2 linked regions of the Cohaesibacter gelatinilyticus genome follow. The protein of the gene in region 2 interacts with the protein of the main gene of each other region in a pairwise test. Links are inferred from orthologs where the notes say so. Each region holds a gene or a part of one and is shown on either strand. Other genes may lie near its edges.

The links.
Region 1: the proteins of def (region 2) and CRO57_RS14145 interact in binary tests that used the Escherichia coli proteins (3 or more experiments, as listed by UniProt). The link is inferred for Cohaesibacter gelatinilyticus from one-to-one orthologs.

What each region holds. Positions count from the first base shown.
Region 1 is NZ_OBEL01000003.1:47,492-63,006, reverse strand. What follows is about bases 1-2,765. They hold CRO57_RS14145 (aspartate-semialdehyde dehydrogenase), read left to right. Parts: upstream 1-740; coding sequence 741-1,790; downstream 1,791-2,765. Other genes in these bases: CRO57_RS14130 (carbonic anhydrase), read right to left, coding at 2,689-2,765; CRO57_RS14135 (GNAT family N-acetyltransferase), read left to right, coding at 2,199-2,666; CRO57_RS14140 (hypothetical protein), read left to right, coding at 1,897-2,202; CRO57_RS14150 (hypothetical protein), read right to left, coding at 64-336. Outside these bases: more of CRO57_RS14130, read right to left, coding at 2,766-3,333; CRO57_RS14125 (threonine/serine dehydratase), read right to left, coding at 3,391-4,350; pdxY (pyridoxal kinase), read right to left, coding at 4,361-5,323; CRO57_RS14115 (NAD(P)/FAD-dependent oxidoreductase), read right to left, coding at 5,520-6,692; CRO57_RS14105 (HpcH/HpaI aldolase/citrate lyase family protein), read left to right, coding at 6,907-7,794; CRO57_RS14100 (DUF1737 domain-containing protein), read left to right, coding at 7,797-8,006; CRO57_RS14095 (DUF5333 family protein), read left to right, coding at 8,046-8,474; CRO57_RS14090 (glycerophosphodiester phosphodiesterase family protein), read right to left, coding at 8,546-9,763; CRO57_RS14085 (MaoC family dehydratase), read left to right, coding at 9,992-11,044; sdhC (succinate dehydrogenase, cytochrome b556 subunit), read left to right, coding at 11,382-11,780; sdhD (succinate dehydrogenase, hydrophobic membrane anchor protein), read left to right, coding at 11,797-12,177; sdhA (succinate dehydrogenase flavoprotein subunit), read left to right, coding at 12,182-14,044; CRO57_RS14065 (succinate dehydrogenase iron-sulfur subunit), read left to right, coding at 14,147-14,929; CRO57_RS14060 (arsenate-mycothiol transferase ArsC), read left to right, coding at 15,397-15,515.
Region 2 is NZ_OBEL01000010.1:12,027-28,572, reverse strand. Bases 9,513-12,507 are described here. They hold def (peptide deformylase), read right to left. Parts: upstream 11,277-12,507; coding sequence 10,749-11,276; downstream 9,513-10,748. Other genes in these bases: CRO57_RS23475 (DNA recombination protein RmuC), read left to right, coding at 11,431-12,507; fmt (methionyl-tRNA formyltransferase), read right to left, coding at 9,768-10,694; truA (tRNA pseudouridine(38-40) synthase TruA), read right to left, coding at 9,513-9,768. In the rest of the region: CRO57_RS23550 (LysE family translocator), read right to left, coding at 1-314; dapD (2,3,4,5-tetrahydropyridine-2,6-dicarboxylate N-succinyltransferase), read left to right, coding at 598-1,452; CRO57_RS23540 (MBL fold metallo-hydrolase), read right to left, coding at 1,517-2,386; CRO57_RS23535 (GlxA family transcriptional regulator), read left to right, coding at 2,568-3,509; CRO57_RS23530 (nuclear transport factor 2 family protein), read left to right, coding at 3,587-4,027; CRO57_RS23525 (MerR family transcriptional regulator), read left to right, coding at 4,043-4,486; CRO57_RS23520 (carboxymuconolactone decarboxylase family protein), read left to right, coding at 4,419-4,856; CRO57_RS23515 (DMT family transporter), read right to left, coding at 4,899-5,750; CRO57_RS23510 (DUF805 domain-containing protein), read left to right, coding at 5,929-6,393; dapE (succinyl-diaminopimelate desuccinylase), read left to right, coding at 6,487-7,662; CRO57_RS25415 (hypothetical protein), read right to left, coding at 7,917-8,102; CRO57_RS23495 (hypothetical protein), read left to right, coding at 8,346-8,954; more of truA, read right to left, coding at 8,974-9,512; more of CRO57_RS23475, read left to right, coding at 12,508-12,678; CRO57_RS23470 (META domain-containing protein), read right to left, coding at 12,691-13,290; CRO57_RS23465 (glycosyltransferase family 4 protein), read left to right, coding at 13,554-14,819; and 2 more genes. UniProt on the Escherichia coli protein: Removes the formyl group from the N-terminal Met of newly synthesized proteins. Requires at least a dipeptide for an efficient rate of reaction. N-terminal L-methionine is a prerequisite for activity but the enzyme has broad specificity at other positions.

The sequences.
Region 1 (15,515 bases), on a different replicon or contig from region 2:
AGGTAAATGTCGGGTTTCAGGCCAATCCCCTACACCAGTTGGATGGATTAGCCAAGGATTTTGTCATCGGGTGAAATGATTGAGGAGCCAAAGGACAAGGAAAATGGCAAAGATTGCGCCGCCAATGCGGCCAATGCGAGTGCCCCAGACTTCCATCGGATCATCTTGATCGCTGTCAGTCGCGTTGAAATGATCGCGTGCCTTATTGGCCGTCCGGGCAAAGGAAGAGGTGCCCAGAGTCTCGCCTTCCGCATCCACACGGGCAAGGGCCCGCTTGGCTTCTTCTTCCTTGGCGGTGCGGCGTTCTTCGCGATTTGGTGTCTTGTCTGTTGTCATGCTGGTGTTTTAACCTGTTTTTTTGACACTGTCTCGGCTTTTATCGCATTATTCTTTCGTATAACAATCCCTGCTATGATGATTGTTACTTGACTTCACGGCATGTGTTGGGCAAAAAGCACATCTGAAACCGAGAGGGTCCGCGAATTTGCGGGCTGAGTTTGAGAAGGTCTGATTGGGATGTCTATCTCCCTTATCAAAATTGCAACCATGACCACTGGCAAGATGACTGCCGGTGCGATTGCTGCTGACATGCTCAAACGCACAACTACCACTACCACCAAGGTTTAAGCGCCTCTCGCTCCCTTCAGGCTCTCCCGGGGATGTGAGGGGAGCCATTCTGCCTGCGCCGTTTCGGCCCGGCAGGAGACTTTGGGGGAGCCGGGATCAGGAGATCATTTGTTATGGGTTATAAAATTGCAATCGTCGGTGCCACGGGTAATGTGGGCCGGGAGATGCTTGATATTCTGTCTGAGCGCGGTTTTCCGGCAGATGAAGTGGTGGCGTTGGCCTCCTCTCGCTCCAAGGGCAAGGAAGTGTCCTTTGGCGATTCCACGCTGAAATGTCAGGTTCTGGATCATTATGATTTTTCTGACACCGATTTCTGTCTGATGTCTGCTGGTGGTTCCCTGTCCAAGGAATGGTCTCCAAAGATTGCCGCTCAAGGCTGTATCGTCATCGATAACTCCTCCCAATGGCGTTATGACGAGCGTATTCCACTTGTCGTGCCAGAGGTGAATGCGGCTGTGCTGGAAGAGTGGATTGCAAAAAAGGATCGCATCAATATCATTGCGAACCCAAACTGCTCTACTGCGCAGCTTCTGGTGGCTTTGAAGCCATTGCATGAAAAAGCCAAGATCAAACGTGCGGTGGTTTCCACCTATCAGTCTGTTTCTGGTGGTGGCAAGGACGCCATGGATGAGCTGTTCACCCAGACCCGTGCGGTCTTTGTGTCCGATCCGATCGAGCCAAAGAAATTCCCCAAGCGCATCGCTTTCAATGTGATTCCGCATATCGATGTCTTCATGGATGATGGCTCCACCAAGGAAGAGTGGAAGGTTGTCGCCGAGACCAAGAAAATGCTTGATCCATCCATCAAGGTTAGCTGCACCGCTGTACGTGTGCCGGTTTTCGTTGGCCACTCCGAAGCCGTGAACCTGGAATTTGAAGGCCCGATCACTGCTGATGAAGCTCGTGATATCCTGCGTGAAGCTCCTGGTTGTCTCGTCGTCGACAAGCGCGAAGATGGTGGTTACATCACTCCTGTTGAATCTGCTGGTGAAGATGCGACTTACATCTCTCGTATCCGTGAAGATTCCACTGTTGAGAATGGCCTCAATATCTGGGTTGTTTCCGATAACCTGCGTAAAGGCGCTGCACTGAACACCGTGCAGATCGCTGAGACCCTGATCAATAAAGGTCTGGTCAAATCACGGGCAGAAGCTGCTGCGTAAAGCAGTGCTTGAATAAATTATCGATAAAACCGGTCTGTCTTGATAGGCCGGTTTTTTTATGTTTGGGTCTCAATCATATTTTTATTGATTGAGGCTCACGAAATGCATGCATACATCATTGAACCGAAAAATATCCCGATTGGCTTTGATTTCAGGTTTGACTCTGATCCCGGTCTTGTTGCTGGTTGACGCCTATCCCGCGTTTCCAATTCTGCTGCCTGGATTTGCCAATCTGATTGTTTTTGGTGCGTCACTTGCTTATGGGCCCATTGCTCGTTGGCTGTCTCGCTTTTATCGCAGTTCGCTTTTTGATGGCAGTGAGGAAGGCGAATTGCTTGCTCTGCATCGGAATTTTGCCGTTAAAATCCTGAAACTGATCGGATTATGGGTAGAGGAAGAGGCTGCGTCATGAGCGATGTGATTGTTGATCATTTTGTCATTCGCCGTGCCAATGAGTATGAGTTGGTCGAGGTCGCAAAACTGTTTCGATTATCTCGCACAGTTTGTTTGCCCTTCTTACCAACGCTTCATACGCCACAAGAAGATCTTGCTTTCTTCACGCATCATGTCTTTGCCAAGCAGCAGCTATATGTTGCTCTGGACGGTGCCGATATTGTGGGCTTGATGGTGATGGAGGGAGATTGGCTGGACCAGCTTTATCTGCATCCCGATCATATCGGCAAAGGTATTGGCTCGAAATTGCTTGCTGATGCCAAGGCACAGTCTGATGGCTATTTGAAGCTGTATTGTTTTGTAGAAAATGAGCGGGGCAGGCGCTTTTATGAAGCGCGGGGATTTATTGAGGTGAGCCGTTCAGACGGGTCGATCAATGAAGAAAAAATGCCCGACATCCTGTATGAATGGCGGGCATCTTGAAATTGTTCAGGCGGTCGGACTTCTAGCTGTCGACTTTCACGAATGTGTCTTGATCTTTTTCGAAATATTCCAGATCGCCAGTGGCAATATTGAACCATGCGCCGTGCAGGCAAAGCTTGCCTTCTTTTTCCAGCTCGCGAACACATGGGAAGGTGCGCAGGTTGTTCAGTGACTGGATGACGGAGCTGCGCTCCAGCAGGCCCTGACGGTCCAGATCATCACGCTTCAGTTCATCGAACTTCTTATCGCAGCAGGCGGGCTGTAACAACGAGACCCATTTGCCGATATAGTCGCCTTCGGAGAGTGGTTGGAACTCATCGTCCAGAAAGGCTCTGACACCGCCGCATTGGCCGTGGCCCATGATGACAATATGCTCGACTTTCAATCCTTGAATGGCAAATTCAAGTGCGGCCGGGGTGCCGTGATAATCGTCTTCTTTTTGCGCTGGTGGAACCAGATTGGCAACGTTACGGACGATGAACATTTCACCTGGACCAGCATCAAAGATCTGCTCTGGTGTTGCGCGGCTATCGCAGCAACCGATCAACATGATTTTGGGTGTCTGGCCTATTTCCGCCAGTTGGTGATAACGCTCTCGATCCTCTTCGAAGCGTCCTGATTTAAAAGCAGAATATCCATCAAGCAAGCGTTTCGGTAGTTGGGCCATATGGTCCCCCTCCAATCCTGGTGTTCTATTCCATGCTGAAAATCATCCAGCCAAATTTCACAGAAGATCGTTACTTTGTGCCAATTTTTCAAGCTCTACATTGGACCCGCATAGCACAATTGCCACTTTTTCGCCTTTGGGTGGGGAATAAACTCCACTTTGCAAGGCTGCAAAGGCGGTGGCTCCACCTGCTTCGGTTACAAGATGGTAATCATGCCAGAGTGTGGCCTGTGCTCTCAGGATGGCGTTGTCACTGACAACTACACTTTCATGCAGTTTTGATTGCAGAATTTCAAAGCCTTTTGTACCGATGCGTTTGGCACCCAGGGAATCTGCAGCCACACCCCCGACTTCGACATCCACTGGCTCATCCTTATCGATTGCCTGGTGAAGAGCACAGGATTGCTCGGGTTCTACGGCGATGATTTTGATGCGCTGGCCAAACCAGCTGGCCAACCCTGAAATCAGGCCGCCGCCACCGACGGCCACGATCAGACTGTCCGGGAGATCATCCCCCCATTGTTCTTCCAGCTCCTTGCCCAGAGTTCCCTGACCGCAAATGGTGTGAAATCCATCATAGGCATGCAGGCCAATGGCACCGCTATTCGATTGATGAGACTCACAAAGCGCCAAAGCGTCGGCATAGCGCTCACCTTGGACGACAACTTCAGCGCCAGCATGCTGGATCTTCTTGATTTTGGCAGGGGAGGAGATTTCCGGCACAAAGATCTTGGCGGTGTGTCCCAGTTTATGAGCAGCGTGAGCCACCGCCGCACCATGATTGCCGCCAGAAGCCGCAGCAACTCCGGAAGCAGGAACATCACGGCTCAGCAGATTGTAAAAAGCGCCACGGGCTTTGAAGGAGCCGGAATGCTGGAGCATTTCCAGCTTCAGATCGACAGGTTGATCCAATCCGAAGGCAGCACCATCAATGGAGAAGATAGGGGTTTTGCGGATATGGGATTTGATCAGGCCATGGGCATGCTTGATGTCGTCTTGTGACGGAAGATTGGTCATGGAATATCAATTACTCTGAAGAAGTTGGGCGAGGACGTTTGGGACCTTTGCGGAAAGTGGCCAGCTTGGGTTTGCCACCAATCTTGCGCAGATTGACCATCGCCATCGGAGCCATGAAGCGGTCCTGAAATGTGGAGAGAGCCAGATCCTTTTCGCCGATATTGACAGTGCGGGCTACGACTTCGAAGACGCCGCTTGAGGCCAGTTTCAGGCTTTGCTCCTCGTTTTTGATGTTGAGTAAATGTCCTAAAAACAGCGCGGAAAAGAGATCGCCGGTCCCGTGAGGTGTGTTGGGCAGGGATTGATGCTCACAGAGCAGGGCATCCAGCTCTGCTCGATCATTTGGAGATGGGGTGAGCAGTAAATTGCCGATGGCGTTTTTCAGCATCGGAAACGCGCTGGTGATGACAGACTTGGCGACGGGCCAGTTTGATGCCGTCTCCATCATGTCTTCATTGCAGGTTGGCTCGGAATTGGTGAGCCATGCAAATTCAAAGCGATTGGGTGTGGCGATATCGGCGCGGGGCAGCAATTGCTCCCTGATGGCAGTTGCGGTCTCAACCGGTATATAGAGACCGTTTGCTTCACCCATGACCGGATCGCACAGATAGAGGGCTTCCGGATTGGCGGATTTCAGCTCATCAACCAGCTTTGCGATGGCGTTTGCCTGAGATGCTTGTCCCAAATAGCCGGACAGAATGGCGGCAACATTGGCAAAGTCGGGATGGTTGGCCAAATCCTGCAAACACTGAGCAAAATTGTCTTCATCCGGAATCTGCCGGGTGGAAGGGCCATGACCGGGATGCCAAGGCAGCATGATGGTAGGGACTTCCCATACCTGATAGCCCATCCGCTCCAGGGCAAAAGCGGCGGCGCGATTGCCCACTGATCCGGCCATCACATGGCTGGAAATCACGATGATGATTGGCTTTGGGCCCTGTTTGCCTTGGGCTGGATTGGTAGGCTGGCTCATTCAGGCTCTCTCAATGCTCTCCTTCCCTAATGTTTGGGAAGGAGGTTTGCTTATTTGGCAAAGACTTGTCGTCAGTCTAACCGCAGAAAGAGCCAAAATGCTAGAGGCTTTCAATGTCTGTTAGACAGTTGAAATTGCTCTAGGTTCTTCTGCGCGAATTCTTATCTGAAAAGTCGAACAACTTTTCAGGAATGCGCTATATCACATTCAACTCGCGCACAGGCGTGCCAGAGATGATGCGCTCATAACCGAAGATGGACGGATCCAGCGTCTTATAGGCGCCATGCAGGAACAATTCGCCAATGGCGAGGCCGGTTCCAGGGGCATGTTGCAGGCCGTGGCCAGAGAAGCCTGCTGCAATATAGAAATTCTCGATTTCCGGATGGGCACCGATGACAGGGTTCTGATCCAGCGTGCAATATTCGTAATGGCCCGCCCATGCATTGGCCATCTTGATGGCATCAAAGCCGGGCATGCGCTCATAGAGAGATGGCCAGATGACCTCTTCGAACAGATCGTAATGCGGATCGACATCTTCGCAATTCACCGCGATATCGCGTTCTGCTCCCGGCGATACTCCGGAAATATAGAAGTCACCTTCCGGGCGAATATAAACGCCGGATGTGTCGACCATCAATGGCATGTTTGGATGAGGGGTCTTGCAGTCAATCACGAAAACAGTGCGTTTGCGTGGTTCGATTGGCAGCGGAATATCAAGATAGCTAGCCACGGTGCCTGCATTAGGTCCGGCGCAATTCACTGCGGCGCTACAGGCAATGGTGCTGCCAGACGCCAGTTTCACGCCGGTGACCTTATTGCCTTCGCGCGTGAAACCGACAACTTCATCCTTGATGAATTCTGCACCAGCCGCAATGGCGCCTTTGCGCACCAGATCCAGAAGCATATGAGCATCGAACCAGCCTTCGCCGGATCGGCCATAGGAGCCGCCCGCCAGATCGTCGACATTCATCCATGGGAAGGTGGCTTTGAGTTGTTCCGGGCTCATCAGATCGATGTCGGCGCCTGCTGCCATTTGTACTTCGTGATTTTGCTTCAGGACAGGAAGGCCGGCCTCGGAGGCCAGCAGCAGATAACCACCTTCATGAAAACCGATATCAGCGTCCGGGCCAAAGCGGTCCTTGAGCTCATGAATGAATTTCAGACCGAACTGGGACAGAGCGATATTCTGCGGGGTGGAGAATTGCTGGCGAATGGATGCCGCCGACAGGGTTGTCGAGCTTTTGGCATAGGTGGGATCGCGCTCCACCACCACGACCGAGCCGGTAAAACCCAGGTCTTTCTTGAGGAAATAAGCAACAGATGCACCGACGATGGCTCCGCCTATGATCACCAGATCTGCTTTTTTCATAATCTTGTTCCGTCCTTAAGAAACGCATCCTCTGAAAGTTGTCCGACTTTCGGGAAAAGGATCCGCATCAAAACAAAGGTGATGCATGGTTTTTGCCATGCGGATTGGTTATTGCGATAACTTCAATTGGTCTAACGAAGGGGGTAGCTAAGTTGATCCAAGCTGTTTATCTTGCAGTGCAACAAGACCTTCTCGTTTTCAGGGAGAAAGACCAATGAGTTTCCGTCCTCGTCGTACCGCTCTTTATATGCCCGGGTCAAATGCTCGTGCACTGGAAAAAGCAAAGACCCTGCCGGTCGATGTGTTGCTGCTTGATCTGGAAGACTCTGTCGCGCCAGACCAAAAAGACATGGCTCGTGAACAGGTGGTCGAAGCGGTGAAAGAGGGTGGCTTTGGACATCGTGAAGTGGTCATCCGCATGAACGGTCTGGACACCCCGTGGGGTGAAAAAGATTTGGCTGGTGTAATTGAAGCCCGGCCGGATGCGGTACTGGTGCCAAAGGTGGATTGTGCCGAGGATGTCTATGCTATTGGCCGCAAGCTTAATGATGCGCATGCTAGCCAGGATCTGAAAATCTGGGCCATGATGGAAACTCCAGGAGCCATGGTGCGTGCACTGGAAATTTCCTCTTCCAAATTGGAGTATCATGGGTCTCGCCTTTCCTGTTTCATCATGGGAACCAATGACTTGTCGAAGGAAACTCGCGCTGCTCTGATCCCGGGACGTGCGCCTATGATGCCGTGGTTGATGCAATGTCTGGCCGCTGCACGTGCCTATGAAATCGACATCATTGACGGGGTTTATAACCAGTTCACCGATGCGGAAGGTTTCATTGCAGAATGTGAGCAGGGCGCGGAAATGGGTATGGATGGCAAGACCATCATTCACCCGAAACAGATTGCTGATTGCAACCGGATCTTTTCTCCAAGCGAGGAAGAAATTGCTCGTAGCCGGGAGATCATTGATGCCTTTGATGCACCAGAAAATCAGTCCAAAAATGTGATGACAATCAACGGCAAAATGGTAGAACGATTGCACGCTGAAATGGCCCGTCGCGTGGTCGAGATTGCCGATGCAATTACCAAACAGGATGAGCAATAGTCATGCAGGTTTATCGTTTACTCACTGAAGAAGATGATGCTGTTTTTTGCCACAAGGTAACAGAGGCCCTGACCAAGGGATGGGAGCTATATGGCTCTCCCACTTATGCCTTCGATCCATCCACGAACAAGATGCGTTGTGGACAGGCAGTCGTCAAAGAAGTGAGTGATGATTTTGTCTATGACAGGGATGTTAAGCTGGGTGCGCTCTAGAGCGCACTTTTTTTGTTTTGAGAAGATCGATTTTAAGTGATGAAACAAATTATTGCAGCATTGATCATGGCCTGGTCGATGGTTCTTGTCGTCAGCCATACTGCTGACGCAGCAGGTCAAAAGAAATTCTATGAGATTTCGGGAGAGCCCAAGAAAGCCTTCAATAAATGGGCTGAGAATACCGGATTTGCGATGTTCTTTGCCAAGGGCTGTAACAGTCTGAAAGAAGATCGGATGGCGGTTCGAAGCGCTGGCTGGGCAATTCAGAAGAAATACAAGCTTTCAAACCCTCAGTGGCAGCATTTAGGATCGCAGGGGCGTCAATACGGACAGCAAGTGCTGAAGAAAGTGCAGGCCTATATGAAAGCCAAGGGGTTGACCAAAAACTCCAATGACAAGATTTGTCGTTTGGGTCATCGTCATCTTGCCAAACGCACGGCGATTGGACGCATGCTGAAAGCGCGTTAAAAATGCAAAAGGCAATCTTTTCCGGATCGCCTTTTTTGATTAGGACGGCTAGGTGGGTCGTTAAGCCGATCTTATTCCAGGCCCATGCAATTGGCATAGAAACTGGTTGTTGCTGGCCAATCGGAAAAGACGCCTTTCACACCGACATCTTGTGCAAGCACATGCAGAACTTTGAGCATGTCGCTGTCTTTTTTGATCAGCTTTTTCACTGTCTGATAATACCAGCCGCCGCCATTGTTCAAAGAGCCTGAGCGCTCCAATGACCAGGTAATGATATTGATGTCCGCTTCCTTGGCTGCCTTTGCGTAAGCGGACGGCACAATGCTCTCGCCTTGCGTCTTGAGCAGCATCCAGATCGGTGGCGCAATATAGTTGACGCCCATTTCCTTCAGCTCTGCCATGGACGGTTTGAAGCTTTCCGGATTGTCTGGGTTCAATCCATCACGGGCGCGGCCATCAAGGAAGACGGCCTGCTTGCCAAAGTCCGGTTCATTCTCGATCCAATATTGGATATCGGCAAGATTGAAGCTCTGCAGCCAGACATCGGATGGTGGAATTTCAGCATCGATATATTCATCGACCAGCTTTTGCGCATAATCTTCCTGACTCATGTCATCAAAAGGCATGGAGACAGCGGGGGTTTTAAGCTCGGGTGTGAACTTGACGCCAAGTTCCTTGAACAGCGCGAGAGTGTCTTTGTGGCTGAGAAGGGTTCCGCCCTGACTTGCATAAAGATCGGTGCGCCATTTGGCAGTGCCGTTCAAGAACTCTTCAACTGTTCTGGCATTTTTGTTGGCCGCATCCATCTTTCCGGTGAGATGTTTGAATTCGGAAAGCAGGATATCCGAGGTCCTGCATTCTGCGGAGGCTTTTTCACCGTTACCAGCAGGTGAGAATGGCTTGGCGCAGGTGGCCGCCAGATCCGTTTCCAGAATATTGGTCGTTGTTGCCAGATCATTTTGGCTATGGCGGCAGACCAATTCCTTATCCTTGGTGAAGGTCACATCGCATTCGATAATGCCGGCACCCATGCGAGCGGCGGCCTTGTAGCCTTCCAAGCTATGCTCAGGGAATTGCAAGGGTGCCCCGCGATGGCCAATGGAGAAAAGGCTTTTTATCGGTGCTTTGCCAGTTCGAAACTCTTTGGCGCAGGAGAGCAGTTTTTCCTTCAGCGGACTGTCTTCCATTTGATCGACCAGAGCAAAAGGCCTGGGCCCCAAATTGGCAGCATTGGCGATGGAGATGCTTGATACAAAGAGTGCAGAGAGCAAAATCTGGCGAGCGGGCATTGGAGACTCACGAAAAGGGACTGAAGTATACTGATTTTAGCATAGTCTCTTTGTCAAAGATAAGACGGAATTGCACTAGATGAAATTATCCCACCATTCCCTTTGCTCACGTCTTCTCATTCTTTGGTTTGGATGACATTGCTTGTGCAGTGCAATATGATAATTGGAAAGAGACCTAGAAAGCCTGTTTCCAATTGATCGGGCAAAGAGGCCGAGGGAGAGATTAGAATGAGCAAGACCAATCCGGGCAATTATTTTGAGGATTTCAATGTTGGGCAAATCCTCCGTCATGCCACCCCACGTACTGTGAGCGTGGGAGATGCATCTCTTTATACGGCGCTTTATGGATCGCGCTTTGCGGTGCAGTCATCGGATGCTTTTGCACAAGGGCTGGGATATGAGCGCTCTCCAATTGATGATTTTCTTGTCTTTCATATTGTCTTTGGCAAGACGGTGCCGGATATCTCCCTCAATGCTGTAGCCAATCTTGGCTATGCCGGGTGTCGTTTTCTGGCGCCTGTTTATCCGGGTGATAGCTTGTCCGCTTCTTCAGAGGTAATAGGGTTGAAGGAGAATTCCAACGGCAAGACCGGTGTGGTCTATGTGCGCTCGACTGGCGTTAACCAGGATGGCATCACGGTTCTGGATTATGTGCGCTGGGTGATGGTACGCAAGAAAGATCCGTCCACGCCAACCGGTCACAATAATGTACCAAGCTTGCCTGCGGCTCTGGAAGCTGCCAGTCTTGGTGATGCTGTGCCGATACTCAATAAGGACGCGTTTGATTGGGATTTATCCGGTTCGGTTCATATGTGGGATGATTATGAAGTGGGCGAGACAATCGACCATGTTGATGGCATGACCGTGGAAGAAGCCGAACATCAAATGGCTACACGTCTGTATCAAAACACTGCCAAGGTGCATTTCAATCAATTCACCGAAGGGCAGGGCCGGTTTGGTCGTCGTCTGATCTATGGTGGACATGTGATCTCGCTTGCACGCGCCTTGTCCTTCAACGGTCTGGGAAATGCCTTCCATGTTGCGGCCATCAATGGTGGTCGCCATGTGGCTCCGCTCTTTGCAGGTAATACTGTCTTTGCCTGGTCCGAAGTGATCGACAAGGCCGAACTGCCAGGTCGTGAGGATGTGGGTGCGCTTCGCCTTCGTATGTTTGCGACCAAGGATCAGCCATGTGGTGAACTGCCGGGTAAGGGTGAAGAAGGATATGATGCTTCCGTCATTCTGGATCTCGACGTCTGGGTGCTTCTGCCACGCGGTTGATAGCTCCGGTTGAAAGAAAATGAACAGATAAGTGATAGCCTGGTGACCAATGTATGGTTGCCGGGCTTTGTTTTTTGGATCACACTTCATTTACCCTCAACCCTTAGGGTAGGGCATATTGATTTTGAGTCGCCTTGGGATGCTCTGGTCTATTGTACATTACTCTGACGTAACGTAATGATTTTGCTTTGTTCCTTAGGCGAATTTTGTCGTTTTTGTGACATTTTGCGCGGCTTTCGCTTTGACCTTACGCCAATTTGTCGCTATGAGAAACAGGAATGCGAACCTGACCTATGGTTACCTTTACGCAAGCGTCACCTGTCGAGGACCTAAAGAAATGACAGACGTCGACCTGAAGGGCAAACGCCCTCTTTCTCCGCATCTGCAGATTTATCGTCCGATGCTCACCATGACTATGTCCATTGTGCATCGTATTACTGGAGCTGCGCTCTATTTCGGAACAGTTTTGCTGGCTTATTGGCTGATTGCTCTTGCAAGTGGCCCGGAAGCATTCGAGACCGCTCAGGCTATCTTCGGATCCTGGATCGGTCGTCTGGTTCTGTTTGGCTATACTTGGGCTCTGCTTCACCATATGCTTGGTGGTTTTCGTCACTTCATCTGGGACTTCGGTCTTGGATTTGGTGAGCAGGAGCGCGAGTGGCTAGCTCGTTTGACATTGATCGGTGGCCTGGTGTTGACCGCACTGGTCTGGATCATCGCATATAGCGTTTTGTAAAAGCGGGAGAGAGTAGATGACTATGAAAACGGATATGAAAAGCGTCCGTGGTCTGGGTTCCGCTCACAGCGGGACGCACCATTTCTGGATGCAGCGTGTTACTGCGACTGCCAATGTCTTTTTGGCGATTGCTTTCATCATCATTCTGATCAAGGCGGCTGGCGCTGATTATGAAGCAGCCAAAGCACTCGTGGCATCGCCTTTGGTTGCCATTCCGATGATTCTGTTCGTGGTGTCCGGTATCTATCACATGCATTTGGGCATGCAGGTGATCATCGAAGATTATGTGCACACCGAGAATTTGAAAATTCCTCTGGTGATGGGCAACAAATTCTTTTCAATCGTGATCGGTCTGAGCTGTATTTACGCAGTGCTCACACTGTCCTTTGGGGGTTAAGCAGATGGCAGGTGAATATAAGCCGGGCGCTTTCAGCATCAATGGTCGCGCCTATCAGGTTGTCGATCATCATTTTGACGTGGTTGTTGTCGGTGCCGGTGGTGCTGGCTTGCGTGCAACACTTGGTATGGCAGAGCAAGGTCTGAAGACTGCCTGTATCTCAAAGGTGTTCCCGACCCGCTCGCATACTGTTGCGGCGCAGGGTGGTATCGCAGCATCGCTCAAGAACATGACGCCAGACAGCTGGCAGTGGCATATGTATGACACTGTTAAGGGTTCTGACTGGCTTGGCGATACTGACGCCATGGAATATCTGACCCGTGAAGCGCCGGCAGCGGTTTACGAGCTGGAGCATTATGGTGTGCCATTCTCGCGTACCGAGGAAGGCAAGATCTATCAGCGTCCGTTCGGCGGTCACATGCAGAATTACGGTGAAGGTCCTCCGGTACAGCGCACTTGTGCTGCGGCCGACCGTACCGGTCACGCTATCCTGCACACCTTGTATGGCCAGAGCCTGCGCAACAATGCGGAATTCTATATTGAATATTTCGCGCTTGATCTGCTGCAGTCCGAAGATGGTCAGACCCAGGGCGTTGTAGCCTGGAACCTGGATGACGGCACCATTCATCGCTTCAATGCGAAAATGACTGTCATGGCAACAGGCGGTTATGGCCGTGCCTACTTCTCTGCAACCTCCGCCCACACCTGTACGGGTGACGGTGGTGGAATGGTGGCCCGTGCTGGCCTACCAATGCAGGATCTGGAATTCGTTCAGTTCCACCCAACCGGGATTTACGGCTCCGGCTGTCTGATCACCGAGGGTGCTCGTGGTGAGGGTGGCTATCTGGTCAACTCCGAAGGCGAGCGCTTCATGGAGCGGTATGCGCCAAGCGCGAAGGATCTGGCGTCTCGTGACGTTGTATCCCGCTGCATGACCATGGAAATTCGCGAAGGTCGCGGTGTTGGCCCTGATGGCGATCACATCTTCCTGCATTTGGATCACCTGGATCCGGAACTGCTGGCAGAGCGTTTGCCTGGTATTTCCGAATCCGCCAAGATCTTTGCCGGTGTTGATGTGACCAAGGCGCCAATTCCTGTGCTTCCGACTGTTCACTACAATATGGGTGGTATTCCGACCAACTATTGGGGTGAAGCTCTGAATGCGGATGGCGACAATCCAACCCGTATCCAGCCAGGTCTGATGGCCGTGGGTGAAGCCGGTTGTGCTTCTGTTCACGGAGCGAACCGTCTCGGTTCCAACTCTCTGATCGACCTTGTGGTGTTTGGCCGTGCGGCCGCTATCCGTGCCGGTCAGGTGGTGGATCGCGAAGCAGCCATCCCAACTGCCAATGAAGCGTCTTTCGAGAAGATCATGGATCGTTTCGATAATACCCGTTTTGCTGATGGTGGTACGCCTACTGCTGATCTTCGCCTGAAGATGCAAAAGAGCATGCAGAACAATGCTGCCGTGTTCCGGACCCAGGACACTTTGGAGCAGGGCTGCACCGAGATGAAAGATATCTGGGGTGAGATGAAAGATCTGAAAGTGACTGATCGGTCGCTGATCTGGAACTCCGATCTGATGGAAACGCTCGAGCTGCAGAACCTGATGCCAAACGCCATTCTGACTGTGAATGGCGCCGAGGCCCGCAAGGAAAGCCGCGGTGCGCATGCCCGTGAGGACTTCAAAGATGGTCCTTTGGCTGGTCGTAATGATGATGAGTGGCGCAAGCATACTCTGGCATGGGTTTCCGACGAAGGTGATGTGAAGCTTGATTATCGTCCTGTTGTTCTCGATCCGCTCACCACGGAAGAAGAAGGCGGGATTGATATGAAGAAGATCGCGCCGAAGGCACGTGTCTACTAAGATTTCATGCCGGACGCAACAATGTGTCCGGCTCTTTCGATATTTGATCTTGGTTCCATCGGCATGGGAGCAAGATGAGGACCGAACTAGCGGAGCGAGATTATGGTAGAACTTGCGCTGCCGAAGAATTCTAGAATGCAGGAAGGCAAGACTTGGCCGAAGCCCGAGGGTGCGACCAATGTCACAGAATTCCGCATTTATCGTTGGAACCCGGATGATGGCAAAAATCCGCAGATCGATACATTCTATGTCGATCGCGATGCCTGTGGTCCAATGGTGCTGGATGGGCTGCTCTATATCAAGAACAGTGTTGACCCGACCCTGACCTTGCGTCGTTCCTGCCGTGAGGGCATTTGTGGTTCTTGCGCCATGAATATCGACGGCACCAATACTCTGGCTTGTACCAAGGGTATAGATGAGTGCATATCAGACGTCGTGAAGGTTTATCCTTTGCCACATATGTCTGTTGTGAAAGATCTGGTTCCGGATTTGAACAATTTCTATGCACAGCATCGCTCCATTGAGCCTTACCTGAAAACGGTAACGCCGGAGCCGGAGACTGAATGGCTGCAATCTCGTGAAGATCGTGCCAAGCTGGATGGTCTTTATGAGTGTATTCTGTGTGCCTGCTGCTCGACTTCCTGCCCATCCTACTGGTGGAATGGAGATCGCTATCTTGGCCCATCGATCTTGTTGCAGGCCTATCGTTGGCTGATTGATAGTCGTGACGAATTTACTGGCGAGCGTCTGGACAATCTGGAAGATCCGTTCCGTCTGTATCGTTGTCACACGATCATGAATTGTTCCAAGGCTTGTCCGAAGGGTCTGAACCCTGCGAAGGCCATTGCCGAGATCAAGCGCATGTTGGTTGATCGCGAGATCTGACTTTCAGATAACGTTCAGCTTTATGTCTATAGATATCAGACACTGCCCGGTCAGAGGACCGGGCGGTGTTTTTGTTTTTGGGTATCAGGTCTTGAATTGAAAATCTTGCTTTTTGCTGAATGAGCGAAAGTTAAGGTGACATTGGTCTTGTAATTATCTAAAGGTGACCAAGATAAGGAAGGTCCGGAACAATACGAATGCCTAACTTTTGTTTGAAAAAGTGCTGGTATTGATGTTGGCTTTTGTATATGGAATGGGCCATTCATCGCTGTTGTGATTGGTAGAATTGTCATGCAAATGTCTAAAAGATGGGATACATCGCCCGTGACATTTGAAGATAGGGGCTGTTCTCATGCTGATTTTCATACCGCAAGATTGTCTTGTTCAAAGGCAAGTGTATGAGTTTGGTGTGGGTCAGGTTCAATATCCGGATCAGCTTTTAGCGATGTAGTCCCAAGGAGACTGTGATGCTACAAACGAATATTCTGTTTGTTGATGCGACCAATAATGGCCGTTCTATCATGGCGGAGGCTTATTTCAATCAGCATTGCCGTGGGCATTTGCGCGCCTTTAGTGCCGGAGCAAA
Region 2 (16,546 bases):
TCTGACGCCAAAGTCTCCAATTCTTTCGCTCTGGCACGCAATGCTTTCACACCCAACCAGATCAGGTAAACTGCACCTGAAAATTTGAGGATCTGAACCATCGCGGGAAACAGCTCGAATAGAACCACGATACCAAATACAGCCAGAATTGCCCATATTGTCGCCCCGCATGACAAACCAAGCCCTGTTGCCAGGCCATGTCTTCGTCCTGAGCCAAGTGAAGCAGAAATCACCGCAAGCATGTTGGGGCCCGGAGTGATCCATGCCAATATGTTGACAATGATGATAGCACTGATTGAAGCCGCATAATCCATTGGCAACCTCCCACAATCCGGCCAGATTACAGGATTTGCGTTGAACTTCCTATCGAATGATGTCTGACGGTATGAAGTTCCTCTCGATCAATTCCGAAGATTGGACAAATTTTTAAACCAACCTCAACGTTCAATGGGTAATGATTATTCTGATTGCAGCCGATTGTTTGATTGACTCCACGCCCTTGATGCTTATGGTTTGGCGCCAATAGACCCTGCCCCGGTGATTTGGTTTTTGCCAATTTCGGAGCATTGATTGAACAGACCTATGGAACGATCTGGCATGACACAAATTGATATTGCGGCTCTTGAAACCACCATCAATGAAGCCTTTGACAATCGCGATACCATCTCTACCAGCACTCAAGGTGATGTCAGAGATGCTGTTGAGGCGGCTCTGAACCTGATGGATGCAGGCAAGGCTCGCGTCGCTGAAAAAGGCGAAGATGGCAACTGGGTTGTCAATCAATGGCTCAAGAAAGCAGTTTTGCTGTCTTTTCGTCTGAACCCGATGGAAGTTATCAAAGGCGGACCGGGTGATGCAACCTGGTGGGATAAAGTGGCCAGTAAATTCGATGGCTGGCGTGCAGTAGATTTTGACAATGCCGGGTTCCGCGCCGTACCGAATTGCGTTGTGCGTCGCTCTGCCTATATCGCTCCCGGCACCGTTTTGATGCCTTCATTCGTCAATCTTGGCGCTTATGTGGACGAAGGTACCATGGTTGATACCTGGGCGACCGTTGGTTCTTGTGCCCAAATTGGCAAGAATGTTCATATTTCCGGTGGTGCTGGCATTGGTGGTGTTCTGGAGCCGCTTCAGGCAGGTCCGGTCATCATCGAAGACAATTGCTTCATCGGCGCTCGCTCAGAGGTAGCCGAAGGCGTGATCGTTCGCGAAGGGGCCGTTTTGTCCATGGGCGTTTATATTGGTGCTTCCACCAAAATTATCGATCGTTCCACCGGTGAAGTCTTCGTTGGCGAAGTGCCTGCTTACAGTGTTGTTGTTCCAGGTGCTCTACCAGGCAAGCCACTGCCAGACGGCACTCCTGGTCCGAGCCTTTATTGCGCTGTGATCGTGAAGCGTGTAGATGCACAGACCCGTTCCAAGACCTCGATCAACGAGCTGCTGCGCGACTAATTCGGTGCTTCATCTCGATGATAAAAGCCCTTGCAGGAGTTATCTTGCAAGGGCTTTTTGCACTCTAGGCCAGGGAATGAAACTCAAAAGCATCTCCATCCTGTGTGACACGGCCAATACCTGGATAGGTCAAATGAGTAGCAGCCATCAGTCTGCCTGACCGCGCCAGATTGGCAAGCAATTTCGTCCGCGTTTTGATTGCCATTTCCGGATCAATGTCCAATATGTAAGAAATATCCGGGCTCTGGAATTGCAAAATTTCCGCAATGATTGCGTCACCGACAATCGATAGTTCCTGGCCTTCATCAGCAATCAAAACACCGCTATGCCCGGGCGTATGCCCCGGCAAAAATATCAAATGCACCCCAGCAACAATTTCAGCTTCATTTTCATATTTGATTATGCGATTGGCGATAGATGAAGTGACCGATTGCGCCAACTGAACCAGAGGTTTCATGCTTTCAGACACTTTGGATGTCAGATCTGGGTCTGCCCAAAAGTCCCACTCCGCTTTTGCCAGATGTATTTTTGCATTGCTGTAACCGCCGGTATCGGGGCCCATCAATCCACCGATATGGTCGGCATGCATATGTGTGATGACAATGTCAGTCACTTCGGCTTTATCGAGTTTCTCTGCGGCCAGCAAATCGTCGAGTTTGCCTGCTGTTGGTCTTGTTCTGGAGAAAATCGGTCCGGCTCCGGTATCGACCAATATCACACGTTCTTTGGACCGTATCAGCCATACATTTGCTCCAACCTTGATAGGATCACCTGCTTGTTGGCGATGCTTTACTTCCCCATTTACAAACCAGTTGCCGGGGAGATTGAAATGGCCATCAGAAAGTACCAGAACATCAAAATTTCCAATTTGAATGCTTGCGATTTCGACATCAGAAGTACTTTCTTGTCCAGATAAAACTGAGCGGCGGGTCATTGTGTACGGCTTCATTATCACATTCCGAGAGTTGATCTAAACGACAAATTCGATTGTTATGCCCCCGATGCCAGGATGCATGTCCATTCACTCCAATCAGGCTACCCTCTTCATTCATTGTGCAGAACTGGCGCATATGACATAATGCGCGCAAAATCCGACAAATTTAACGAACAAGCGCATGATACATATTGGAATTGCCGAATATCCAGACGCCCAAAAAGCTGCAATTTGGGGTCTGAAGGATCTTTTTGAAGCAACGGGTCGGTATCGCTCTCCCATAGCCTCACCAACTGGTACTATGAGCGTTGAAATCATCCAAGACTTTTCAAACAACCATGACGGCAAGTTTGACGCTGTGATCCTGCCGCCAAGTTTTTCCGCCCGTCCGCAGGGCGATGAACTGAAAGCGTTGTCCAACTGGATTTTACGTCATCATAAGAGGGGAGCACTGATCTGCTCGGTATGTGCTGGAACATTTCTGTTGGCTGCTTCAGGTCTTTTGGACGGACGACGAGCAACCACCCATTGGGGTTTGGCCGAAATATTCAGTGACGAGTTTCCGCAAGTGAAGCTGGAGACCGAGCGGCTGGTCATTGATGAAGGAGATGTCATCACAGCTGGCGGTCTCATGGCATGGACAGATTTAGGCTTGAAGATCATTGCCCGTTTTCTGGGGCTTTCAACCATGCTTGAGACTGCAAGACTTTTTTTGATCGATCCGGGCTTGAGAGAACAAAGCTATTACGATTTGTTTTCACCCAGTTTCACACATGGAGACGACCAGATATTGAAAGTACAGCACTGGCTGCATGCTCAGTATCAATCAGCTGTCAGTGTTCCTCAAATGGCAAACATTGCTGGACAGGAAGAACGAACATTCTTGCGACGCTTTCGAGCTGCGACCGGTCATACACCGTCGGACTATTTGCAGCGCTTGCGTATCAACAAGGCACGAGAGCTGTTGGAACTGACGAAGGAAAGTGTCGAAACAATCGCATCCAATGTTGGTTATCTGGATATATCCGCCTTTCGCAAACTGTTTCAAAAGATTGTCGGCCTGTCTCCCAGTGAATATCGCCGACGCTTTACGCCTTTGGAAAGCTCCCCCTTGAGAATTTGATGAAATCACCTCTTGACCTAGAGTGCACTCTAGCAATTAGATGATGGTGTCGGGCATCATTTTCATGGAGTTTACACATGACCGACAACACAAAATCCGACTCTTCACAGCTGACAATTATCGAACAGCTTTTTTACACATTAAAACAAGATGGCATTGAGGCCAGCCTCGAAAAACATGTCAATCCCGATGCTGTTTTTATTGGTGTGAGAGAAGAAAAATCCGATCACATACCGATATATGGCTCCTATGCGGGTCATTCCCAGATTACTCGATTTTTCGACACACTCAACTCTTGTTTCGATACGCATGTTTTTGAAATCAATCATTCTTTTCAAGATGATACCATAGCAATCGCAACAGGGTATTTTCATCATAAAACCCGTTTGACCAGTAGGGATTTTCGCAGCCATTGGGCTTGTCTGTGTCATCTGGGTAATGGCAAGATCAGCCAGTATCGCTTTTATGAAGATACCGCTGCCCTTGAAGCTTCACTCACCCCGTTCCCCAATCTCTAGATATGGAAATTCGCAATGAAAATTGGTGATCTGGCAAAGTTGTCCGGCCTATCCGTTCACACCATTCGATATTACGAAAAGGTTGGTTTGCTGCCGTCCGCTCATCGTGATGCGGGCGGTCGACGACAATATGGTCATGACATTGTCCGATGGCTTGATTTTCTTGCAGCTTTGAAAAGAACGGGAATGGGTATCGCCGATATGGTTCGCTACGCTCAATTACGAAGCAAAGGGCCAGAAACCGGGCAGCAGCGCAAGACCATGCTTCAGGTACAAAGACAGAAAGTTCTGGATAAAATCTCAGATCTTGAAGCCACTCTTCCCGTTCTGGATCACAAAATCATGCTCTATGACGATATGGAGCGCCAGCATTTGATGGAACAGAACGATCATGACAATTCTGAACACACAGACCTCTCAGCAACCGAACAAAAATATCTTGAAAGACGACGCTCTTGAACAGGGCCTTGCTTATTGCGCACAACATCATCCCCATTTGAAGCAAGCTATATCAGAGCGCTATGATGAACTGGTGCCGGATATGAGCGATAGCCTAATAGAGTGGGCTTATGGCCGCCATTATAGTCGGGAGGGGCTGGATGCGCGAACCCGTCAGCTGGCAACATTGGCAGCACTGACGGCACTTGGGGGGCAAACAGCGCCACAGCTCAAAGTCAATATCGAACACAGCCTTGCTGTTGGAGCCACAAGACGCGAGATCACCGAGGTGATTTGGCAAATGGCGGTTTACGGCGGCCTGCCCGCGGCAATCAATGGATTGAATGCCGCGCAAGAGATCTTTGATGCTCTTGATAATGCCCCAATCTAACAACAAACCCGGCGTGGCAACAAACAGATCCTCTTGATCTGTCTACTTGTTACCGCGAACCAGAGTGTAGAGACCGGAGATAACGATGATGGCGCTGCCCAGCAACGTCCACTGATCCGGAGCCTCGTTGAAAAACCAAACACCAATGATCATGGCGAACACCAGACGGGTATAGCGGAATGGAGCGACAACGCCAATTTCCCCCATCCTCATTGCCATGGTCAGTGCGTTATAAGCCAGCACACCGATCACAATTGCTGCAATCAGATATCCTGTCTCTCCCCAGTCGGGAGCAATCCAGGTCTTTGTGTAAAGAGTGGCAATGATGCCCGCGATGACCAGCATGAGAAAACCAAGAATGCCCAATTGCGCGTTGGTTAGATGAGGCGGAGCGGCACGCGTAGCCAAATCCCGCCCTGCAAATCCAATGACACCAAGAAGCGCAAAAATGGACATCAGCTCAAAATCTCCCGCTCCGGGCCGCAAGATCATCACCACACCACCAAAGCCGATGAAAATTGCCAGCCACCGACGCCACCCAACTTTCTCGTGAAAAACAAGAACAGCTCCTGCAGCAACGACCAATGGTGTCGCCTGAAGGATAGCAGATGCGCTGGATAGTGGTGATAGAGCAATGGCGATGGTATAAAATAGACGGCCGGAAATCTCAAACACGGAGCGGATAATCATGGTTTTCGACATCATGGCTTTTGAGAGCACGGGTTCAGATTTGACGAAAGCCGTAAGCGCAAAGATGAGCATGCCCCCTGCTCCAAACAAGATCAGGATTTCACCCACTGGCAAGCGCGCTGCAATGGCCTTGATCAAGGAATCTTCGAGAGTGAAGGCAAACATGGCCAGCACCATGAACAAGGAGCCTTTGAGATTATCCATTGAGGTCAATTCGGTAAAAGTTGGGATTGAGGCCGTGAGTGATGCACGATCCATTGGATGGGAGGTGATAGCTTAACGATAGTGGGGAGACTGTCAAATAATTTGAGGATGATCATGGACCAGCATTCCAAAGCATGCTTGAATTTATTTCCCGAGCCTCTAACACAAGGATAGCTTCATGACATTTGAAGGCTTGTTGTTCGATAGCGCTGGCAGAATTTCCCGCAAAGAATTTTGGGTGGCTCATCTGATATTGGTTCCCATGGAAGCCGCCGGTGCCTTTCTGTTCCGAGTGCATGAAAATTATCTTTGCGCACTGGATCCTACTCGACCTATGGGCATGCTCTATTATGCCAGTCTGGTGTTGATGGCTTCGGTCTTCTTCTTCATGTGGTATTGTGTTGTTATCAAACGACTGCGTGCCAAAGGCCGAGGGCATTTCAGCTTTTTTGCCTATGCGCTGCCTGTTTTGGCAACCTTGAGCGTTCTGGCTCCACATATTCCACTGGAGTGCAGCGTCGGTTTGCAGGAAAGAGTCATCTATTTGAGCGCCATGTTGCCATTCTGGGCCATTTATTTTGTTGATCTGGGAGTCTTGAAAAGCAAGTCTGAACGATCAGGACAAGCAGCTGGTACCATTTGAGATTTATGCTCGGCTACGTCTTGAAAGCTGTTACGCAAGCTTCTAGATTGCCACGGCCCACCCCGCCATTGTTTCAAAAGAAGTCTTGCCAATATGCCCCAACCGCCGACCGCACTCGAGATTACTCAAAAGCTCATTCAATGTCCAAGTGTGACCCCTCTTGAGGGAGGAGCGTTGAGCTATCTGGAAAGCTTGCTGTCCCCTTCCGGATTTGAAGTAGCACGCCCTGTCTTTTCCGATACTGATACACCAGACATTGAAAATTTCTTTGCCAAGATTTCTGGAGGCGAAGGCCCACATTTGAGCTTTGCCGGTCATACCGATGTGGTGCCAACGGGTGATGAAAGTCTTTGGAGCCTGCCGCCTTTTTCTGGTGAGATCAAAGAAGGCATGATTTATGGCCGCGGCACCGCAGATATGAAAGGCGGCGTTGCTGCCTTCGCCGCCGCAGCTTTGCGCTATGTGGCAGAATATGGTGCACCCAAAGGCACCATTTCTTTCCTGATCACAGGTGATGAGGAAGGACCAGCCATTAACGGCACCATCAAACTTTTAAAATGGGCGGCTGATCGTGGTGAAAAATTCAGTGCATCAATCGTTGGCGAGCCAACCAACCCAAATGAGCTGGGGGATGCCATCAAAGTAGGACGACGTGGCAGCCAAAGCGGACGTCTCACCATCAAAGGCAAACAAGGTCATGTGGCTTATCCGCATCTGGCATATAACCCTGTTCCATTGCTGGCCAAGATTGTCGCTCATATCAATTACAAGATCATGGATGAAGGCACCAAGTTCTTCCAACCAACCAATCTCGAATTCGTGACCTTTGATGTCGGCAACCCAGCCGCCAATGTCATTCCGGCCAGCGCTTCAGCTCGCTTCAATTGTCGCTACAATGATCTCTGGAACAAGGACAAAGTTGAAGCTTTTGTTCGTCAGGGGATTGAAGAATGCGGTTTGCCAGAAGGCTTTGAAGCTGAGCTATCCATGGAACGGGATGTCAGCCAGGTCTTTTTGACCAAAGCTGAAAATCTGATCTCTTCCTTCTCGGCTGCGGTGACCAAGGTAACCGGCAAGCAGCCAGAGCTCTCCACCGGTGGCGGGACGTCTGATGCTCGTTTCATCAAAGATTATTGTCCAGTCATCGAATTTGGTTTGGTCGGACAGACCATGCATCAGATTGATGAACGAATTGCCGTGGAGGATTTGGAGAAACTGGCAGAAATCTACTATCAGTTCCTGCTGAGTTATTTCCCACCAAACAAATAATACCACACAAGGATTTGGCCATGGCCAAGGATCAGCCCATCGGATTTGGGGATTTCATCCTCTCACTCTTGCCGTTGATGGCAATGGTGGGCATTGGCCTTGGTGTTCTGCATCTTATCAGCGATGAGATGCCGATCTTTGGTGCAGTCCTTCTGACATTTTTGTCGCTCATCCCTCTTTCCATTGGACCACTTTTTTTGATGCTTGTGGCCTATGGAAAAGGGATGCCTGACGCTATGTTCCCAATTGCCATTTCATTCAATCACCTGCGATTCAAGCTTGTTCTTCCTGTATTTTTTCTGGTGATCGGTTGGATGTTTGATCTTTTGCCCAGTCTTCCATTTCTGATTTGGGGTGGCTTGGGGGCAATCTATTCTGTCTTTTGCCTTTGGCTCACCGCAGGATTGGTTGGCCGTGAATTGTTCGTCACCAAAAGCTATTCCTATCTGTTTGCAGCAGGGGCACTTTGTCTGGCAATTTTGTGATGATTGCTAACAACTTGCTATAAGGCGAAACAGTTTTCCCGAATGTTCCTCATCTTGTTTTTATCTATGGTGTGACTGCGATCTTCCCTTTCGCATTTCTCTTTTGACAGTTTCGCTTTTTACCTGTCTTGACCTCATCATCCGCTATAAGGTGCTGGTCCTAAGCTGGAGTTATTTGCAGAGCGGAGCATCGCTGTCTTGATCGGATATATTTTCTTTCATCTGGAAGTCGTATGGGCATTTGTGCGCGGTGATCGTGAAGCCCTTTATAAAGTCGATGCCACATCAACTGGATTGGTGCGCTCCTTCATAGCCATGGTGATTGTGGAGACAATCAGCCTTCTCTATGCCATCGGTTTTGGCACCATCGAGAATAGCTTGCTCATGCGAGAAGGCGGGCTCTTTTATCTGCCTCTGCAGCTCTTTCTGGATTGGGGTACCGTGCCTTTGGCTTTCTTCATTCTGTCCGGCCCCATGGGATTTCGAGATCGTCTGATCCCCCTCATTGTCAGCTATAACTGGATGAGTGTCATTGTTCTGATGCTGATCCTGTTGCCAAGTGCCATGGTTACCGGCGGTGTTGTTGCTGGCGAGATGGTGCTGATCGTAATGGTAGGCGTTTATGGCACGGCCCTATGGCTGACTTATCGTCTGCTGGACTTCATTCTCGATCAAGGAATGAGCATTGCGCTGGGCTTGACCGTACTGACCATGATTTTGGGCATTACCAGTGCCGCTATCTTGAGCGAGATCGCGCAAAGCCTTCCCCTGATAAGCGAAGGGGCTGACGCAAGACCCGTAACTTAAAATCTTCGAGCCGGTTTGGCTATTTTTTTTGGTACCCAACCCAGGGCTCTTCTGGAATGATGTAATCCAGATCCTCTGGATAGTCCACCTGTGTCAGATAGAGCCCATCAGGCGGAGCAACGGGACCGCAGGCACGACGATCTCTTGCTTCGAGAATTTCCGTGATCCATTCCACCGGCTTGCGGGCAGACCCAACTTCGACAAGTGACCCAACAAAAGAACGAATCTGGTTATGGAGGAAGGATCGGGACATTGCATCCAGATAGACCCATTCTCCTTCACGGATAACCTTGAGATATTGCATGGTGCGCCACGGGTTCTTTGCCTGACAAGCTGTTGCCCTGAAGGTCGTAAAGTCATGGTGCCCGATTAACAGCTCACAACCTTGCTGCATCAGATCGATATCGATGGGATAGCTATATTGCCATGCTCGACCACGCTCGAAGGTCAGCGGTGCTCGGCGATTGCAGATACGATAGCGATAATAGCGACGAATAGCAGTGAAACGACTATCGAACTCATCGGTGATTTTCCATGCACCAAGAATGGCAACACCAGTCTCTTTCAAAAAGTGATTGAGTGCTTCAACAAGCTTTTGGGAGTGCCAATCGCGCTCCAGATCCAAATGTGCGACCTGCCCCGTGGCATGCACCCCGGAATCTGTTCGGCCAGCTCCGAAAACAGCGGCACGTTCCCTTGCAAACTTGAAAATGCAATCTTCAATCAGACCCATCACACTCGGCGCATTGTCCTGGCGCTGCCAACCGGAAAAAGGGCGCCCATCATATTCGATCAAAAGCTTGTAGCGAGGCATCAGGCGATCGTCTCTCCAATCTTGAGAGCTGCACCGCGCTGGAAGTCTTCTGCATTCATCGCACCCTTGCCGGAGCGCTGCAGCTCGATCAGGCGGACAGCTCCCTCACCACAGGCGATGGTCATGTCCTCATCCAAAACAGAGCCTGGCTCACCTGAACCATCAGCCAATTCAGAGCGGATGATCTTCACGCGCTGTTTCTTGCCTTTGATTTCCATCTCGCACCAGGCACCGGGGAAGGGTGACAGCCCACGAATATGGTTGTGAACATCCTGAGCAGGCTTGGAAAAATCGATACGGCTCTCTGCTTTCTCGACCTTCTTGGCATAGAGTACGCCTTCTTCATCTTGCTCTTGCTCAGCGAGCGCTCCGCGAGACAGTGCTGCCAACGAGCGCACCATCAGATCAGCTCCCAGCACCATCATTCGGTCATGCAGATCACCAGCAGTCATATTCTCAGAGATCGTAATGCGCTCGATCATGCAAACCGGACCGGTATCCAGTCCTTCACCCATACGCATGACTTCCACACCGGTCTCAGCATCGCCTTCCATGATTGCCCGCTGGATTGGCGCTGCACCTCGCCAACGCGGCAAGAGTGAGCCATGCAGATTGAGGCAGCCATTTTCGGGCGCTTCCAGGATTTCTTTCGGCAGCAGCAATCCATATGCCACAACCACAGCGACATCAGCTTGCAATGCCGCGAACTTTGCCTGCTCTTCTTCGGAACGCAGAGAAGTTGGCGTGAAGACTGGAAGCCCAAGCAGCTCTGCCTTTTCATGCACCGGGCTCTTGCGTTCTTCCATACCACGTCCAGCGGGACGAGGTGGCTGGCTATACACTGCCACGACCTCATGGCCCTGGCCTACAATTTCCATCAGGGTTGGAACGGCGAAATCAGGCGTTCCCATAAACACGACGCGCAGCATGGCAAGGGTCCTTGGCATTTGCCCCCGTTATTGCAGGTGGGGGTAATAAAATCAGAGAATGGCGTGTTTTTCTTTTTGGCGAGCAAGCTTGGTGAATTTCTTGATCACCCGGTCGCGACGCAACTTGGACAGGTAGTCGATGAACAACGCGCCATTGAGATGATCAAACTCATGCTGAACGCAGGTGGCCAGAAGACCATCACACTGTAGCTCCTGATCTTTACCAAACTGATCCAGATATTGAATCTTGATTTCGGCCGGGCGTTCAACTTCCGCGTAGAAATCAGGAATCGATAGGCAGCCTTCGTCATAGACGGACAGCTCATCTGATTGCCAGATGATTTTTGGGTTGATCATGCATATCGGGGCTTTTTCTTCCCCTTCCTTCGCACAATCAACGGTGAAGATCTGCCGTGCCACGCCCACCTGTACACCAGCCAGACCAATACCCGGAGCGTGATACATGGTTTCAAACATATTCTCGACAAGGCGGCGCAGATCATCATCCACGCGCTCTACCGGCGCTGACTGCTCTCGCAGGATCGGGTCCGGCAATGTAACGATATCCATAAGTGCCATGGAGGTGAGATAGGCCGAATCCGCTTCCCGGTCAATGATCAAGTCAGGCAAAAGCGGCGATTTACGCAGCTTTGAACGGCATTCGGCATTGCTCCGGAATTCGATATGTTCTCTTTTTGTTTTTCCTTAATCCGAATCGATCTATACTCGCATCATGAATGAGACTGTTTTGAGCATAGGCCAGCAACATTTGACCGGATTTCAATTATTGTTTTGCGGCGTTGCTTTTCTGACCTTTTTGTTGATTTGGCTGTTATGGACCCTGGCACGCACCAATCGTCAGCGGGCGTTGGAGCTATCCATGAACCAGAGTCAAAACCGTGCCCGGCAAGCTCAGGTCGACGAGATGCAACGTTTGCAAGTTGAAATGACTGGCCGCATGCAAAGCATGGCGGAGATTTTTTCCACCCGCCAAAGCGAACTGGCACAGGCTTTGACCACCCGCATGGATGGTATGGGCCACCGACTGGGGCAATCATTGAACAAAAGCCTGGGAGAACAACAAAAGGCAACTCATGATAATTTGCGTGCCTTGCATGAACGTCTGGCGGTCATCGACAAGGCACAAACCAATATTACCGACCTGTCAGGTCGGGTGGTGGAACTTCAGCATATTTTGGCGAACAAGCAGACGCGAGGCGCTTTTGGTCAGGGGCGCATGGAAGCAATCATCGCCGATGGTTTGCCATCCAATGCCTACGATTTTCAATATACGCTTTCCAATGGCAAACGACCTGATTGCGTCATCCATCTACCCGATGACGGTGCCGTATTGATCGTGGACGCCAAATTCCCGATGGAAGGATGGGCCTTGATTGATGACGCCCAGAATGCGGAAGAAGACAAGGCAGCACGGGCCAGCTTCCGTCAGGATATGAAAAAGCATATCAAGAATATTGCTGATCGCTATTTTATCGTCGGAGAGACACAAGAAACTGCTTTCATGTTTGTACCGTCTGAAAGCCTATTTGCTGATCTACATGAACAGTTCGAGGACATAATCCAACTGGCGCATCGCGTCAGGATCGTAATTGTTTCGCCGTCTCTTCTGATGCTGTCCATCCAGGTGGTTCAGTCGATTTTGAAAGATGCCCAAATGCGTGAGCAGGCTCATATCATTCAACGAGAAGTGGCGCTGTTGATGGAAGATATCTACCGCCTTGATGATCGAGTACAAAAATTACAGAGCCATTTTCAGCACGCGGTCAGGGATATCGAGCAAATACAGACCTCAACATCCAAGATCGTCAAGCGAGGTCGCAAAATTGAGGACGTGGATGTACAGGAAAGTGAGCTCAACCTTGCTACTGATGGGATCCAAAATGCCGAGGGCAGAAAAGTTGCTGCGGGATCCACACAATCGCATTTGCCTCTGATGCCGGGCGATGAATATGTGCGCTAAATAAAAGGGTACCTATTCTGCACGTGAGAGCGTAATCAGATCCTGACCACTTTCATCCTGGAATGATACCTGATCTGCATCCTTACGCTCCAGCTGGCTGACCTGATGGAGGATCTGCAAGATTCTTTGCTCGACTTGTCTTTGCGCCTTGTTACATTTGGTTTCGTTGCTCAACACCATTCCGAGAGAAAACTGCTCTTCATTCCAAAGAATGGTTCCCGTGTTGTGCGCGCACCCTGTCGTCATGGTGAATTGACCATTTTTCCGCAATGTCAGTACCGCTGGATTGAGCAATATTTTTTGAACCTTGCGTAGATTGTTGTCTTGCGTTCTAACACTTTTAATCGTCCATCGGCCAACCATGGTGATGGGTGTTATGGTCAAACCGCTTTGACCATTTTCAATCAATGCAGGATCTGGAATGGAAGCTATTATGCCAATTGCATTCAGCTCGCCCGGACTGGGTGAAAACACACGTCTATCAAGCTTGGGAATTGCAGAAGTTGCCTGAAAATCCGCTGCTGTTCCATGTTCGTGCGCATGGGAAGAAGCAACAGGGACAAGGCAAGACGCCATTCCAAACAAGAACGAAAGATAGAAGCCGCTTTTCACGATGTCATGGTCCCCACACATAACGGTTGTAAATTGGCTTAGAACCAATCGCGTGAGTTCTAGACTAGAAGCATTGTAAAATCTACTTGGTTCGAGTGCTTTTTCCGTAAATACTCACTTATTTTGCAACGCAGCATAAATCTTCTCGCTACTCTCCAATAAACTGCGACAAATTTTCCTCCAATTAGATGGTTGTTAGGAGTCTTGTGGTTATAACTGAACTTAACAAACTCCGATTTTGTATTGTGTAACTGGGGTATCCAATGTTTAAGCCAAGCACGCGTGAGGGATCTTTGTCCCTGGATCAAGTCAGCGATAGTGTTGACCATCCAGACAGTTTCCGTCGTCTTTATGTCGTGCTAGATGGCACATTCACCCTTCATGATGGAAAACCTGCTTCCTATAATATGGATTACGATTTCTTCAAACGCTATTGCGATGCGTTCGACGAGGTTGTCGTGGTGGCCCGGCTATTTGAAAAGGAAGATGAAGCCGCTCGTCCAGTCGAAGGACCCAAAGTACGGTTTGAGCCTCTTCCCTCCTATCAAGGTCCCAAACGCTTTTTGAAAGCTCTGCCCAAGGTGATCGCCCAGATGATCCGTATAGCAAGGGACAAGAGCGGCACCGTGCTTGTGCGTTCTCCCAGTACGGCAGGGAATCTGATGGGACATGTGATGATGGCTGTTGGTCGCCCTTATGGCATTGAACTGGTTGGAGATCCTGCGCATGCCTATTCCAAGGAGAGTTTGCAACATCCGCTCGCTTCCGTTTTTCAGTGGATGTTCACCAATAGCTGCAAGTTCCTGTGCCGTCGAGCTGAGACTGCATCCTATGTAACACGTGATACCCTACAGAGAGATTATGCACCCGGGCCCAAGACACGTGCCTTTCATTATACATCTCTCGATCTGCCGATCGAAGGGCTTAGTGAACACCATCGCACGGCAGATAGTTTTGCCAAACCAACATTGCATCTGGTGCAGGTTGCGATGATGCAAAATTGGTACAAGGGACACGATATTTCTCTTGGCATGATGGCAGAATTCAAAAGGCAGAATCGCGATATTCATCTTCACCTGATTGGTGATGGTCCCATGCGCACCGATTTTGAAGCAAAAGCCGTTGAGCTTGGCATTGATGATCACATCACCTTTGTAGGTCAACTCAAGGCAGGCGAGGCTGTATGGGACGCGATGGATCGTGCTGATATGCTTATTCTACCTTCTCGACAGGAAGGTTTGCCGCGGGTGGTCATCGAAGCCATGGCCCGCGCTCTGCCCGTTGTCTCCAATCGGGTTGGAGGCGCTCCCGAGTTGTTGGATGACATGCAAATGGTCAATGAATTGAGCATTGATACTTTCACAAAACGTGTAGACGACAATCTGAACGATCCCGCTCTGCTTGAAGAACAATCCAAACGCAATCTGCAGCATGCTCGTCGCTATATGCAGCCGATTGTTCAGAAACGTCGAGATGCCTGTTATCGTGCCTTGAAATATCAATTGACCGCTCAAGCTCAGTTCATCTGAACTTCTTGAACCTCAAGCCAATCAGGCCAGATCATGACCCTGAAGAAGAATTTCATCTGGATGCTCTTAAGCCAGGGTGTGTTTTCCGGGCTACAATGGCTTCTGGTTATTTTGCTCGCTCGTGGTGGTGGTGCCGAACATGTGGGCCAATATGGATTGGCATTGGCATTGACCACTCCAGTTCAGATCTTCTTCAATCTTTCATTGCGCACTGTCTATGTCACCTATCGTGGTGAGGACCATTCTTTTGGAACATTTTGGCGCCTTCGGCTCCTGAGTCTGATCCCGGCAACCTTTCTTATCATTGCCCTCGCATTCATCTTTGGAGATGGCCCGCAAGTGCGATTGGTAATCTTGCTGGTCGCCATTGCAAAAATGGCAGAAGCCTCCTCTGACATGCTGTATGCCCTGCCGCAACGGGTGAACCAGATGGACAAGGTCGGCAAGAGCATGATGGTGCGTGCGATTATAAGCACTGCCCTGTTCGCTCTTCTTTATTGGACCAGTCAGGACATTGTTCTGTCTCTCGCCTGTTATGCAGCTGGTTGGGTTGGGGTTCTACTCTTTTTCGATCGTCTTGTCATGGCCGCACCCTATCGCGACAAGAATGCCGAGCGGCACGGACTAAGCGGATCTGCGCTCTTCTCTCTTGCCAAACATGCGATGCCGATTGGGTTGGCCAGTTTCGCTACAGCCATCGCCATCAATATACCTCGGTTGATGCTGGAACAAAGTGCTGGCACGGCTGAACTCGGTATTTTTGCAGCTCTTACCTATTTCATCTTGCTTGGCAGCATGGTGGTGAATGTTCTGGGGCAAGCGGTTCGCTCACCTCTGGCCACGGCCTATGAGCAAGCCAATGGCAAACGGTTTTGGGCAATTATCGGCACTGGTTCCTGCATTGCAATCGGAATGGGCATCATCTTCTGGTTAGGCACCCTGATAATTGGAGAATGGGTATTGAGAGTGGTTTACGGATCAGAATTTGCTGTCCATTCCACACTTTTTTGCACGATCGGCCTTATCTCCATGCCTGTGTTCCTGGGCACATTTCTTGGCTTCTGTCTGCCGTCAGCCGGGTCTTACCAGCTCTGCCTCTATGCAGCCCTTTTCTCACTGATCGCATCGTTTGGCGCATCCATGATTTTGGTGCCTGTTCAAGGTGCGGAAGGCGCTGCATGGGCCTATGGCTGGTTTGGCTGTGCTGCCAGCTTGCAGATGTTGCTCTTGATCCGACAATGGCTAAAGCGCGCAAGCATGAAGAATCGGTCAGTATCCAACCGTTAGGTTCTACTCAAAGGATGTCCTTGATCGAATGGCCTGCAGGAGTGTGCCTTCATCCAGATAATCCAGTTCGCCACCGATTGGCACTCCGTGTGCCAATTGCGAGATGCGGATTCTCTCAAAGGTTGGATTATCAGCTTGTAAATCCTTAGCCTGATTTTGCAGTTGATCAGTGATGTAGTGGGCTGTTGTCTGACCCTCTACGGTGGCATTGACTGCCAGAATGATCTCTCTAATGTCACCCTTGGCCGTACGTACCAGAAGTCCGGGAATATTCAGATCGTCCGGTCCAATACCATCGAGCGGTGATAATGTGCCGCCCAAAACATGATAGGCAGCATTGACAACACCTGCTCTCTCCAGCGCCCAGAGGTCGGAGACATCTTCAACCACAACCAAAAGCGCAGGATCGCGCCGCCGATCGGTACAGATTGTGCAGGGGC